DNA from 3 places in the Arthrobacter sp. P4_F10 genome. Region 1 is predicted to be linked to each of the others. Evidence: riboswitches for the same ligand, from Rfam matches in the RefSeq annotation. Region 1 holds a riboswitch; each other region holds the start of a gene.

Region 1 (4,394 bases):
GTGATCGGACTCGACTGGGCCTACGTCCATGAGGAAGCGTGCCGCTGGGAGCATGTCATGAGCGAACGCGTCGAGCGCCGAATCTTCGAGATGCTCAACCACCCGACAGTTTCGCCCTACGGAAACCCCATTCCGGGGCTGGCAGATCTTGGCGGGGTGCCCAATGGTGCCCCCGCGGACAGGGCGGTAAACCTCCTGGAGGCCATGGCCGGTTACGGTGCGGGTTCGCGGATCACGGTCAACCGGCTCGCGGAGCCGATCCAGGTGGAGCCGGAGCTTCTGGCCCAGCTCGACGAAGGCGGAATCCGGCCTGGCGCGCTGGTCTCGCTGGAGCGTGTGGGGGAGTACATCTCGGTCCGCGTCCCCGATATCGAGGGAGCCCTGGAACTGCCGCCCGAGGTTGCCGCGCACGTCTTTGTAACGGTCGCCTGACCGGCCGCAACGGGCCGGTTGTGGGACGACCCATGAGTTCTGCACAGTTGCGATTACGGATTTATCACCGGGCGGCTTAATCCCCTATAGTTAGTGGCCAGTACCGATACCAAAGCGTTACCTGATCCGAAGCCGAGCCCTGCCAGCGGATCAGTCGCTGAACCACCTTCTGGCAGGGGCGGGGGAACCACTTTCGGCTGCTACTTAAGCAGCCTTGGGGTGAAGTCCGTCAGCGGCAAGCAGCTTCCACCGAAGGATCCCCTGGGGATACCCCTGTGCCTGGCTGCTTGCAACGGCGGACCGGGTCTTTGATCTCTCTGACCCGAATCCGACAGCTAACTTCGCAGGCTCTCCAGAGAGGAACCGTTCTTGACCACCCAGACCGCCAGGGGCCGTCGCCGCGCGACCGGTCCCGCTCCGGAGCCGCGTCCCGTCGTCGCGCATATGGCCGAACGCCCGCGCGACGCGCACCGCGATGAACGGCGTCGCCGGCGCAGTCCGTTCCGTCAGGTAACGGAGTTTGCCTCGGCCAGCGGAGTCGGGCAGAAAGCCGGGATCGCCCTGGCCGCAACTGGTCTGGTTCTCACCGTGACGGTCCCCGTCACGAGCCCCGTGATGGCCTCCAATCCCGGCGGATCCGGCGCTCTCTCGGCCGCCGTTCAGCCGGATGTCACCGCCGCTGCCGCGGCAAAGGTCGACTTCAGCCGCACTGCCGTCACCACGAAGGGCGATCCGGACGGGAAGCTCAAGCAGCTGCTGAGCGCCCAGTCTGTGGGCAGCATCACCCGCGCCGCATCGGCGGGCACACTTGGCGGGCCGCTGGATCAGCTGGTCACGGCCTCGCCCTACGGCTACCGCGTCAGCCCCATTACCGGAGGCGCGGGGGAGTTCCACCGCGGCCAGGATTTCGCTGCCCAGTGCGGCACGGCGGTCCATGCAGCCGCCAGCGGCACCGTGACCTTCAATGGATGGCATCCCTTCGGCGGTGGAAACCGGGTGGTCATCGACCACGGTAACGGCCTGGAGACCACGTACAACCACCTGTCCTCTGCCTCGGTCGAGGTCGGCCAGAAGGTATCGCGCGGTGACGTCGTCGCCATGAGCGGAACCACCGGCGCCTCCACGGGCTGCCACCTCCACTTTGAAGTGATGGTCAACGGCGACGTCGTTGACCCCCTCGGCTGGCTCTAACAAAGACGATGGACCACTCTCAGATTCTTGTGACACGCCGTGATCTGAATGTGACATTGGGTCCGGACTCCTGTAGGGTTTGAAGCACGCCAACTTTTCCGAAGTTGGCGCTCTTGAGTGGATTGCCTAGCTCTGCCACCGCTCAAGGTCCGTTCGCATTACATCGTCTGGCAGGGGCGGGGGAACCAATTTTGGCCTTCGAAAGAAGGCCTTGGGGTTAAGTCGCAAAGCTTCCCAGGAAGCAGCGCGGCCGGGTGACTCCCATCCGAATCCGACAGCTCACCTCGTAGGCATTGGGAGAGGCTACTTTCGTGTCTTCACGCCACAATTCTGCGCGCATGCGCACCGGCGAGGCTCTTTTGAGCCCGCTGGAATCCACATCACGTGCCGCCCTTGCCGGCGCCCGGATTGGATCACGTTCCGCAGGCTCATTCTCTACCGAGCCCGGACAGCATGCAGTTTCCGCTTTTGGCGCGTCTTCGCAGTACACCCTTCGCTAAGTAACCCATTTCGGGGCGATCCGGCGTACCCCCAAGATGCCGGAGCGTCCTCAGTCCGTGCCCGAAAGCGCGCGGTCCAAGGATCACGAAAGAGAGAACTTAATGACTACTCGTGCAACTGTTGCACGGCACCGCGCCGAGGTCACCAAGACCAACTCGCTGGCTGTTATTGCCAAGGCTGTCGGCGACAACGCCGGCGGCGTGGGCCGTCAGGCCGCGGTCATCGCCGCAGCTTCCGGTCTGGTTCTGACCAGTGGAATCGCAGCCAACGCTGCTGAGACCAATGTTCAGCGCGAATCCACCTCCGCTTCGGCCCTGGAAGTCCAGTCCGCCGCTCCGGCCACAATCTCGGCCGCTTCCACCATCGCGATCTCCTACGAGAAGCCCGCTGTGACCACGTCGCCGGCTCCCGTCGTGCAGGTCCAGGATTCCAACGCCTCCCGCGCCGGTGGCACCGAGCTTGGTGTCAGCGGCGGCGTCGCTGCCCAGGCTCCCGCCGGCATCGGAAGCGGCTCCGGCGCAACCATCGCCGCCGCTGCCTACGCACAGATCGGCGTGGCGCAGGACTGCACCGCCCTCGCCACCAACGCGCTGGCCGCGGCCGGCATCCACTACCACGGCTGGCCGGCAGGTTACCTGTCCCTGGGCCGCACCGTGAGCGCCGCCGAGGCACGCCCGGGCGACCTCGCCTACTACCAGAACGGCGGCGTGGGCATGGCTCACATCGCGGTCTACGTCGGCAACGGCATGGCAGTCCACGGCGGCTGGAACGGCGGAACCACCGCGCTGTACAGCGTAAACGTCGGCTCCGGCCCGGTCTTCATCCGCGTCGGCGCCTAAGCAAGACCCCCAGCACCTTCGAAAGACCCCCGCCTCTTGGCGGGGGTCTTTTGCGTTGCCGCGCCGTGAACTTTCCGCGCTGAAGACTGCGCCCGTGAAAAAATATTCGGTGATCCGGCACCTGAGTGTTTACTCTTGTGTTGTCGATCCATAGCCCGACCATGCAGAGGGCAGCCGGCCCTCGTGCCGCTGGCGGGTGCGGCCGTGAAGAGGTATGCGGATGCGCACTCTCGTTCTGAATGCTGGATATGAACCCCTGGCGGTCATCACCTTCCGCCGGGCGCTCGTCCTTGTCCTAACCGGAAAGGCCAGCGTGGTGGCCGAAGGGGACGACCCCGTTGTCGGCCCCCAGGATATTCTGGGCCGCCCGTCCGTGATCCTGCTGAACCGCTACATCCGGCCGAGGTACAACACCATGACAGCGGTGAGCCGCCGCGGCGTGCTCCGCCGCGATGCCCACCGCTGCGCCTACTGCGGCAAGGCTGCCCACACCATCGACCACGTCCAGCCAAAATCCCGGGGCGGGGCCGATTCCTGGGAGAACCTGGTGGCGGCGTGCCTGCGGTGCAACAACGCCAAGAGCGACCACACCCCGGCGGAGATGGGCTGGAAGATCGGTTTTGTTCCGGGCCCGCCAAAGGGCGCCATCTGGCAAATCAAGGAGCTCGAGAAGCCGACGCCGGCTTGGGACCCGTTCCTGTTGCCTGAGTCAGCGGCCTGAACTGCTGCCTGGACTGCTGCCTGAACTGCTGCCGGGCAGTTCATGGCTGATTCGGCGGCAGCCGGCGCCGCGCTAGGCTGAACCGGTGGAGTTCGATGCCATTATTCTCGCCGGGGGACGGTCCTCCCGCCTGGGCGGCGTGCCCAAATCCGGGCTGATCTACGACGGCGCCACCCTCCTTGAGCGCTCACTGCGCGCCGCGGGCGGGGCAGGGCGCACCGTCGTCGTCGGTCCTGACCCCGGGGACCTGCCCGGGGGCGTGCTGAGCTGCAGGGAAGACCCGCCTTTCGCGGGGCCGGCCGCAGCCATCGCCGCGGGACTGGCCGCGCTGGACGCGGACCACCCCGGCCGGCACGGGGCAGCCGCGGCGGCGCCGTTTACCCTGGTCCTTGCCTGTGACATGCCGCGCTCGGCCGAGGCAGTCCGCGCCCTGGCCGAATCGCTGGCCGCGTCTGTTGCAGTTGCGCCGGAACGGGACGGGGGCGACGGCGTCATGGCCGTCTCGGCCGAAGGCCGGAAGCAACCACTCGCGGGGTTTTATGGCACAGCTGCGCTACAACGTTGTGTTGCGGACGCCGCGGCCAGGGGCAGCCTGGAAAACGCGTCGGTCTTCGCCCTTCTTGCTAGGCTGGACGTGCGGGAAGTTCGCGTTCCCCCCGGTTCCACGGATGATGTCGACACCTGGGATGACGCGTCCGCATTAGGCGTTT
Region 2 (4,394 bases), on a different contig from region 1:
TCGTCGAGGACGACGCCGTTCTGGGACCGCTCATCGCCGAGCTCCTGGACCCGGATTACCGGGTCCAGTTGGTCACCAACGGCCGTGATGGCCTCCACCACGGACTGACCGGGGCCTGGGACGTCATGGTGATCGACCGCGGGCTGCCTGTCATGGACGGTATCGCCCTCATCGCGGCTTTACGGTCGAAAGGCATTGCCACGCCCATCCTGATCCTGACCGCGCTGGGCGATGCCGACGAAAAGATCAGGGGTCTGGACGCCGGAGCCAACGATTACGTGACCAAGCCGTTCGACGCCGGCGAACTGGCGGCACGCCTGCGCGCACTGACGCGCACCTTCCCTTCCCCGGCCCCGGCGCCGGTGGCGATCGGGGACTGGGAACTGGATCCGACGCAGCGTTCCGTCCGGTCCGTCTACGGGCACACGGTGTCGCTGACCGCGAAAGAAGGCCAATTGCTCGCAGCCCTGGCCGCGGAACCCGGCCGTGTCTTCACCCGGGACGAACTCCTCGCGGCGTACTTCCACGCCTCGGACCAGCCCGGCGTGATCGATACCTATGTTCATCACCTGCGCCGGAAGATCTCCAAGGCCGTCATCCGCACGGTGCACGGCCTCGGTTACCAGATCGGCGATGCCCATGAGTAACGGCGGGACCGCAGGAAATCCGGACCACTCCATTCTGCGCAAGGCCTCGCTCAAGGTCGCGCTGCGGATCAGCGCCGCGTGCGCGGTCATGGTTCTCGGGCTGCTCGCTGCCACGGCGCTGTACCTCATGAATCAACTCGCCCATCCAGAAGTGCCGGGCTCGGCGGCGGCCGGGACGGCCTACGCGTACCTGGACTCCAAAGATGTCCTCGAAGCCATGGTCATCGCCGGGGTGGCGGGAATCTTGCTGGCCGGCATCGTCGGGTGGCTCAGCGCGCGCAGCGCCATCCGTCCCCTCGGTGATGCCTTGGCCAGGCAGCGGCGCTTCGTCCAGGACGCGAGCCACGAACTGCGCACGCCCTTGACCATCCTGGACACCAGGATCCAGCTTGCCCAGCGCAATACCGTGCCCGGCTCCAGGCAAGGCCACGACCTGGCCCGGATCCGGGAGGACGCAGCAACGCTGACCGGGATTGTCAACGAACTGCTCCTCGCGGCAACAGCGGAAGTCCCGGACCGCTCCGCACCGCCTGCCGACCTTGCCGACACCGCCGCCAGCGTCGCCGGGAGCCTCCAGCTGGTGGCAGAGCAGCGCAAGGTGGCCGTGGACTTCGTAGCCGATGCCCGGCCGCTGGCCCGGATCGAGAATAACGCGCTGCGCCGTGCCGTGCTTGCCCTGGCGGACAACGCCCTCGCCCACACGCCCCCGGGCGGCCGGGTGTCCATCACGACCTCGATCGAGCAGAACCGCGCCGTGATCACGGTGGCGGACACGGGGACCGGAATCACCGGCGTCGATCAGACCCGGATCTTTGACCGCTTCGTACGGACCGCCAGCACAGGCAGTGCACACGGACAGCGAAGCTTTGGCATCGGTCTGGCCTTGGTCAGGGAGATCGCCGTCGCTGCGGGCGGCGCCGTTGAGGTGGCCGCGACAGGTGCCGAGGGGACGGTCATGAAGTTGACGCTTCCACTGGCCGGGCGGGGGAATCCCTGAGAACTATATGTACAGGAAAGACCGGCGATCGATTGCCCCCAAGGGAATCGATCACCGGTCTTTCCGGACTTTCCGGCCCGGAAGAGGCAGCGCGGCTTAGGCGCGGACGAAGGTGACGCCGCCGGTCGCCGTGAGCCATGACAGCGGGTGGACCATCGTCTGGTTCTTTCCGTTCATGCCGCCACTGACCACCTGGCCGTTGCCGGCGTAGATGGCAACGTGGCCGGACTGGACCACCATGTCGCCGGGCTGCGGGGTGCCCACAACGGTTCCGAGGCCAAGGAACGCCCGGGGACCAATGTTGCCAACCGGCTTGCCTGCCGCGCCAAGGGCCTTTTCGACCATGGCGGTGCAGTCCTGGGTGATGCCCACCTGGCTGTAAGCGGCCGAGAGCATGATGGCGTTGCGTCCGCCGGCAGCGGGCGCCGCGGCCGGCGCGGCCGCCGGAGCGGCCTGCACCTGCACGGTTGCCTTCGGTGCTGCTGCAGGCGCAGCGGCGGGAGCCGGCGCCGCGGCAACGGGCTGTTCGATGACCGGCGCTGCGACGGTAGCTACCGCGGGGCGGTCAAAGCTGATCTTGACGCTTGAGTCGGCGTTCACGGGGGCGCTGACCAGTCCCGTGACGTCCACGTTGGACGCCGGAGCGGAGTCCCGCTGAGCAGGTGCTGCGGCTGCGTTGGCTGCCATTCCGCTGGTGAGGACCAGGCCGGATGCGGCGGCGAGGACGGCCGTATGGCGCACAAAAGTACTGATTGAAGACATGAATGTAGCCTCTCCCAATGCCTGCGAGGTGAGCTGTCGGATTCGGATGGGAGGCACCCGGCCGCACTCCCGGGCCCGTCGTTGCGGGCACTGTGCGGCTTCACCCCAAGGCCTGCGAAATCAGCAGGCCAAAAGTGGTTTCCCCGTCTCTGCCGGTCGTTGATGCGAGTTACCCCCGGGCCGCGGCAGAGTTAGGCAATCGGCTGGGGAGCGCCCGTATCGGAGACAACAGGCACTCATCCACCGTAACGCGATCCGCATGCAAAAGTCACATTCAGGTAACGGCGGCCACAGAACGGTCCGGCAATTGCCCATGGGGCGGCGCCGCATCCGAACGTAGGATGATGCCATCAGCACACGCCGAAGCGGAGGCCCGAAATGAACAGCCACTGTGTCGCCATCTGCCAGTTGAGCAATCAGCCACAGGAGGATTTCGACGTCAACACCGAGCTGCTGATCCTGGACGGCCGGGACGTCCACGTGACCACCTGGGACGCGGAACCGCGCGACGGAGGTTTCGACGAGCACGTCCTGAATGACCGGGTGGACGCACTTGGGTACATGGTTGTCAATGACTGGGCGTTCCTGGACGGGAAAGCCTACGCCGTGGTGGAGCGGCGGTCGGGCCCTGGGCCCGCCCGCAGCGGCGAGCCGTGACATTCCTGTCCCTGGCGCTGATCGCCGTCGTCGCCCTGGCCGGACCCCTGCTGGCGCTGCCGGCGCGCTGGCGGTTGCCGGTGATGCTGGGCGAACTGTTGGCCGGCATCGCGATCGGACGCTCAGGCCTGGCCCTGGTTGATCCTGCGGACCCGACGTTTATCCTGCTGGCCAACATCGGGTTCGCGCTGATGATGTTTGTGGCCGGAACCCATGTTCCCGTGAGGGATCCGCAGATCCGCTCCGCCCTCGGCAATGGCTCCCGCCGGGCTATTGCGGCCGCGGCGGCAGCGGTGGCGGTCGGAACCGGGATCGGTCTGCTCTTCGGGACTGGACATGCTCCCCTCTACGCAGTGCTGCTGGCGTCCTCGTCGGCCGCCCTGGTCCTTCCGATCATCGATTCGCTGCGCCTCGGCGGACCCGATGTCGTCGCCATGACCGCGCAGGTGGCCATCGCCGACATAGCCTGCATTGTGGCGTTGCCGCTCCTCGTGGATCCGCCCAACGCAGGCCGCGCGGCGCTGGGCGTGCTTACGGTGACCGGCTGCGCGGTGGTGCTCTATTTCGTCTTGCGCTGGCTGGAGCGCAGGGGAATCCGCGCTCGCGTGCACCAACTCTCGGAAAGCCGCAAGTTTGCCCTGGAGCTGAGGAGCCAGCTGGCCGTTCTCTTCGCCCTGGCCGCAGTCGCGACATGGAGCAATGTGTCCGTGATGTTGGCAGGCTTTTCCTTCGGCCTGGTGGTGGCCGCCGTCGGCGAACCGCGGCGGCTGGCCCGGCAACTGTTCGCCCTCAGCGACGGTTTCCTTAGTCCGGTGTTCTTCGTCTGGCTGGGTGCATCGCTGACGCTCAAGGACCTGGCCGGACATCCGGAGATGATTGCCCTCGGCGTGGTCCTGGGAGTAGGGACCCTGCTGACGCACGCCGGCCTGGCGTTCCTGGGTCTCCCGCTGCCCCTCGGGGTGTTGTCGGCGGCCCAACTTGGCGTGCCGGTTGCGGCGGCGAGCATCGGCACACAGCTTCAGGTCCTGCTCCCGGGCGAGGCAGCGGCCCTGCTGGCCGGCGCTCTAGTCACCATAGCCGCGAGCGCCGTCGCCGGGTCACGGGCGGCGAGGGCTTTCGCGCTGCCTGCAAATGCCGACGGCAGATCCGGCGATGCCGGCAGCGCCGTCGGACAGGGCGATCCGGGCGGTCCCGGAGATCCGAAAGTCTGAAAGTCCGCAGCTCTGAACGCGGGCCGGGCCCGCGGGGAACGGTCGGATGGTCACTCTCCAACGGACGTGAATTGCAGCTCCGGCCTCGTCTTTGCCATCTCGGCCAGGACCCGGGAAACC
Region 3 (4,394 bases), on a different contig from region 1:
GCCAAGGTGGAGGCCACCCCGATGCTGCCGAAGCGGACCAGCTGCCCGAAGAGGCTTCCGCCGGGGCTTTGTTCCTGGGCCCGCGAGGAGGCCGGCAGCGGTCCGCGGGCCAGGGCGGCGCGCAGCTCGGGCACCGGGATCCGGCCCGAGAGCAGGTCCCGGCTCAACCGTGCCATGCCGCGCAAGTCAGCGAGGGCAGTCTGGACGATGTCCACGCTGGAATCAGGGTCGTCGGTCCAGTCCACCGGGACTTCGTGGACGCGCAGGCCGCACTTTTCTGCCAGGACCAACAGCTCGGTGTCGAAGAACCAGGCGTTGTCCAGTGTGTGGGGGAGCAGTTGCCGGGCCACGTCCGCCCGGATCGCCTTGAAACCGCACTGCGCGTCGCTGAAGTGGGCGCCCATAAGGGACTGCAGCAGGAAGTTGTAGCTGCGCGAGATGAATTCGCGCTTGGGTCCACGGACCACACGCGAGTTGCGGGTCAGGCGCGTCCCGATCGCCAGGTCGGAGTGCCCCGAAATGAGCGGCGCAAGGAGCGGGCCGAGGGCGGCCAGATCAGTGGAAAGATCCACGTCCATGTACGCCAGGACCGGCGACGGCGAGGCAAGCCACACCTTGCGAAGCGCGTTACCGCGGCCCTTTTCGGCCATATGGACCACCTTCACTTCGCGCAGCTCGCGGGCTACGCGTTCCGCCGCCTTGAGCGTTCCGTCGGTGCTGGCGTTGTCCGCCACCGTGATCCGGAAGGAGTGCGGGAAGGCGCCGAGAAGGTACGCGTGGAGCCGGCGCAGGCATGCTTCGAGATCCCGTTCCTCGTTGAAGACCGGAATGGTGACGTCCAGCAGGGGGGTGCTGGCACGCGTGTCAATGGCTGAGCGCCGGCCGCCCGGGCCGGTAAGCGCCCCGGCGGACGTGCCCGGGCCAAGCGCTTCGGCCAGGGCAGGCCCCGGCCGTGCGGCCGGGCTGGCCGGCGTCGCCGTGGAGCGGAGCAGGGTTCCTGTGGCCTGGTCTGTGAATGTCATGGCTCAACTTTCCCGGCGGCCCATATGAGGGCTTTAGGGTCAAGCTGTGCGGGGGCTGTGGAAGTCCGGCTGGTCCGCCCCCGACACACAAGAAGGCCCCGGATCCATGTGGATCCGGGGCCTTCTGTGGAGGCCGGTTAGCGCCGGTTTAGTACCAGTTGTGTGCGTAGTGGAAGTTCAGGGCGCCGCAGGGGGAGCCGTAGCGTTCCTTGACGTAGTTCAGGCCCCAGTTGATCTGGGTCCGGTAGTTGGTCATGTAATCGGCGCCGGCGCTCGCCATCTTCGTGGCCGGCAGGGACTGGACCACGCCGTAGGCGCCGCTGCTGGGGTTGGTGGCAGTCGTCTTCCAGTCCGATTCCTTGGTCCAGAGCTTATGCAGGCACTGCATCTGGCCCGGTGCCCAGCCATAGCTGCCCAGCTGGGCCGCGGCGTAGGCCTGGGCCCCGGCGGGGTCGTCGACTGCGACCGGCGCAGCTGCGGGAGCCGGGGCAGCTGCCGGGGCCGGTGCGGGAGCGGGGGCCGGGGCGGGAACCGCAGCGGCTGCAGGAGCCGGTGCAGGAGCGGGGGCTGAGGGAGCCGGCACGGGAGCAGCGGGTGCTTGGATCAGCGCTTCGACGGCCTTAACCTGCGAGATCTGGGGTGCCACGTTTTTTTCCACTGGAGCGGTCGGCCCAGCCACCTGGGCCCGCTCGAAGTTGAGCTTGGCCAGCGGGTCGGCGGTGGTGGCTGTTTGGCTGCTTCCAACGTTCGTGCCCTGGCTCCCCGGCTCTGCCGCCTGGCTGGCAGCGCCGCCCCCCACCAGCATGGCGCAGGCGGCGGCGATGACGGCGGCGCGGCGGCCGGTGATGCCGAGGCCGGTGGCCAGCCTGGACAGGGCGGATGCCTGCGTGGCCGGTTCGGCGCGGTGGCGCGACTTGGTGGAACGGGAATGGGAATCGCCGTCAGGGCGCGTTTGTACTTGGAATTCAGTCATGGTGGCCTCTCAACGCCGGCGGAGTTAGCTGTCGGGTTCGGATGAGGTCATCCGGCCGCACGGAAACTCACGTGTCGGCTTCACCCCGAGGGCGCATGAAAGCAGAATGCCCGGGAACTCTGGGTCCCCCGCCTCTGCCTGGTCCAGCGGAATCCGGGAAGCGGCAGAGTTTGGCGTCCGTCCGGATATGCGGCACCAATGGCGGCGCACCCCAAAGACGCTACAGGACCCGGCCGCTTAAGTCACATTTTGGTAACAGGAGTCACAACTGCGGGGTGTCGGCTTGCGCCGGAGTCGCCGGTCGTTCGGGTGGGGGCCTGTGGGTGGCTACGCCGACGGCGGCGCCGCGGGCAGCCGCACGGCGAACTCCGTGCGGCCAGGCCGGGACGTGACCTCGACTGTTCCTCCGTGGGCCTCCACGATCGAATGGACAATGGACAAGCCCAACCCGCTCGTGCCCTCCGAGGTCGGCGCGGCAGTCGCCGTTCCCTGACCATGGCTGCCTCCGGCTGCCATGCCAAAGGCACTAGAAGCGGCACTAGAAGCGGCACTAGAAGCAGCACCGGAAGCAGCGCCGGATGCCGAGCGCACGGCGCCCCCGGACCGGGCCCCCGCCGTCGCGACGGCTGAGTTAGCTGCGGCGCTGGCTGCGGCGCTGGCTGCGGCGCTGGTCGCGGGATTGGTGCGCGCCGCGTCGGCACGTGCGAAGCGGGCGAAGACCCGGCCGACGAATTCGGGGGCGATGCCGCGGCCATTGTCCGTCACAGTGACCATGGCGCTGCCGTCAGCCGAACGCATGACGCCCGTAACCACCTTGGTTCCGGGGTCCGTGTGCTTGCGTGCATTGGACAGGAGGTTGGCGAGGACCTGGTGAAGCTGGGTCGCGTCACCGCGCACCACCACGGGTTCCTCCGGAAGCTCCAGCTGCCAGATGCGGTCCGGGGCCATGACTTTCTCATCGCTCACCGTCTCGATGGCCAACTGGGTGAGGTCGACGTCGGAGATCTTGAGCGGCTGTCCCTCGTCCAGGCGTGCCAGCAGCAGCAAGTCCTCCACCAAGGTGGTCATCCGCTCGGACTGGCTTTGCACGCGCGCGAGGGATCTCTGGCCGTCGGGAGTGAAGTGCTCGGTCATCCGCATCAGCTCCGTGTAGCCGCGAATGGCCGTCAGCGGGGTTCGGAGTTCGTGCGAGGCATCGGCGACGAACTGCCGAACCTTCATCTCGCTCTCCTGCCGCGCCTCGAGGGCATTGGAGACGTTGTCCAGCATCTGGTTCAGCGCGTAGCCCACGCTGCCTACTTCGGTTCCGCGGTGGGCGGCGGACGCCGGGACGCGCACCCCGAGCGCCACCTCGCCGGCGTCCAGCGGGAGGCGGGAAACTTGGGTGGCCACCTCGGAGAGCTGCTCCAACGGCTTCATGGTGCGGCGGATGAGCACAGTCCCGGCAAGGCCGATCAGAACTATTCCGCCAAGCGACACAATAGTGATGGTCCAGACAAGGGAGGTCAGGGTGCTCTGTTTATCGGCAAGGGGAAGCCCGGTGACAATGGTGTCGCCATATGGGGTCTGCGTGGCAACGAGACGGTAGGCGCCGGATGACAGCGAGCGATCAACGGGGAGACCGTCGGTGCGTAGTCCCAGGAGGATCTGGTCGTCCTCCGATGACAGCGAGGCGCGGGTGGCGTCGGTGGCCAGGAAGCCTGCACTGCTGACGTTGCCGTTCTCAATCCGGGCGATGAGGGTGCCGACCCTTTGTCCCCGCGCGTCTAAGGGATCCGGCCTGCCATTGGGGTTGCCGGCAGGGGGCCGGCTGAACTCACTCGAGCGGTGCGAAGCCTGGCCGAGCTGGTCATCGAGCTGCCGGGTCAGGAACAAGTCCATGGAGGCGTAGCTGAACAGTCCCACAGCGCCGCAGATAGCCACGAGCAGCGCCATGGCGACGAGAACCAGCCGGGTGCGCAAATGCCACGTGGAGGGGTTGCGCCAGTCGCGCCCGGGGACGCGTGTCACACCGGAAAGTGAAGGCACGGATCAGTCCGCCGGTTTCAGGACGTAGCCGGCGCCGCGCACCGTGTGGATCATGGGAGCGTGGTTGGCGTCGACCTTCTTGCGCAGGTAGGAAATGTACAGTTCCACGATGTTCGCCTGGCCGCCGAAGTCATAGTCCCAGACGCGGTCCAGGATCTGGGCCTTGCTGATGACCCGTTTGGGGTTTTCCATGAGGTAGCGCAGCAGCTCGAACTGCGTGGCGGTCAGATGCAGCTCCTCACCGCCCCTGGTGACTTCGCGGGTGTCGACATTGAGTACAAGGTCCCCGACCACCAGCTCGGCGGTGTCCATGGCGGCCACCCCGGAGCGCTGGACCAGCCTGTGCAGGCGCAGCAGCACCTCTTCCATGC

What was found. Region 1 has a riboswitch for cyclic di-AMP ahead of AC1DR1_RS13230 (NlpC/P60 family protein). Riboswitches for the same ligand answer to the same signal wherever they lie in the genome.
Region 2: it holds a riboswitch for cyclic di-AMP, as region 1 does, so the genes downstream of both, AC1DR1_RS12775 (hypothetical protein) here and AC1DR1_RS13230 (NlpC/P60 family protein) in region 1, are expected to answer to the same signal.
Region 3: it holds a riboswitch for cyclic di-AMP, as region 1 does, so the genes downstream of both, AC1DR1_RS09615 (aggregation-promoting factor C-terminal-like domain-containing protein) here and AC1DR1_RS13230 (NlpC/P60 family protein) in region 1, are expected to answer to the same signal.

The regions. Positions count from the first base shown of each region.
Region 1 covers NZ_JBFUJJ010000011.1:23,166-27,559, forward strand. The annotation lists gene AC1DR1_RS13220 (iron-dependent transcriptional repressor DtxR) at 1-432, shown strand, start outside; cyclic di-AMP (ydaO/yuaA leader) riboswitch at 578-797, shown strand; gene AC1DR1_RS13225 (M23 family metallopeptidase) at 802-1,623, shown strand; cyclic di-AMP (ydaO/yuaA leader) riboswitch at 1,761-1,930, shown strand; gene AC1DR1_RS13230 (NlpC/P60 family protein) at 2,226-2,963, shown strand; gene AC1DR1_RS13235 (HNH endonuclease) at 3,184-3,684, shown strand; gene mobA (molybdenum cofactor guanylyltransferase) at 3,770-4,394, shown strand, end outside.
Region 2 covers NZ_JBFUJJ010000010.1:57,969-62,362, reverse strand. The annotation lists gene AC1DR1_RS12785 (response regulator transcription factor) at 1-647, shown strand, start outside; gene AC1DR1_RS12780 (sensor histidine kinase) at 640-1,644, shown strand; gene AC1DR1_RS12775 (hypothetical protein) at 1,741-2,406, opposite strand; cyclic di-AMP (ydaO/yuaA leader) riboswitch at 2,411-2,614, opposite strand; gene AC1DR1_RS12770 (hypothetical protein) at 2,785-3,063, shown strand; gene AC1DR1_RS12765 (cation:proton antiporter) at 3,060-4,274, shown strand; gene AC1DR1_RS12760 (DNA alkylation repair protein) at 4,325-4,394, opposite strand, start outside.
Region 3 covers NZ_JBFUJJ010000006.1:139,209-143,602, forward strand. The annotation lists gene AC1DR1_RS09610 (bifunctional glycosyltransferase family 2/GtrA family protein) at 1-1,022, opposite strand, end outside; gene AC1DR1_RS09615 (aggregation-promoting factor C-terminal-like domain-containing protein) at 1,171-1,995, opposite strand; cyclic di-AMP (ydaO/yuaA leader) riboswitch at 1,995-2,154, opposite strand; gene AC1DR1_RS09620 (sensor histidine kinase) at 2,323-4,023, opposite strand; gene AC1DR1_RS09625 (response regulator transcription factor) at 4,027-4,394, opposite strand, start outside.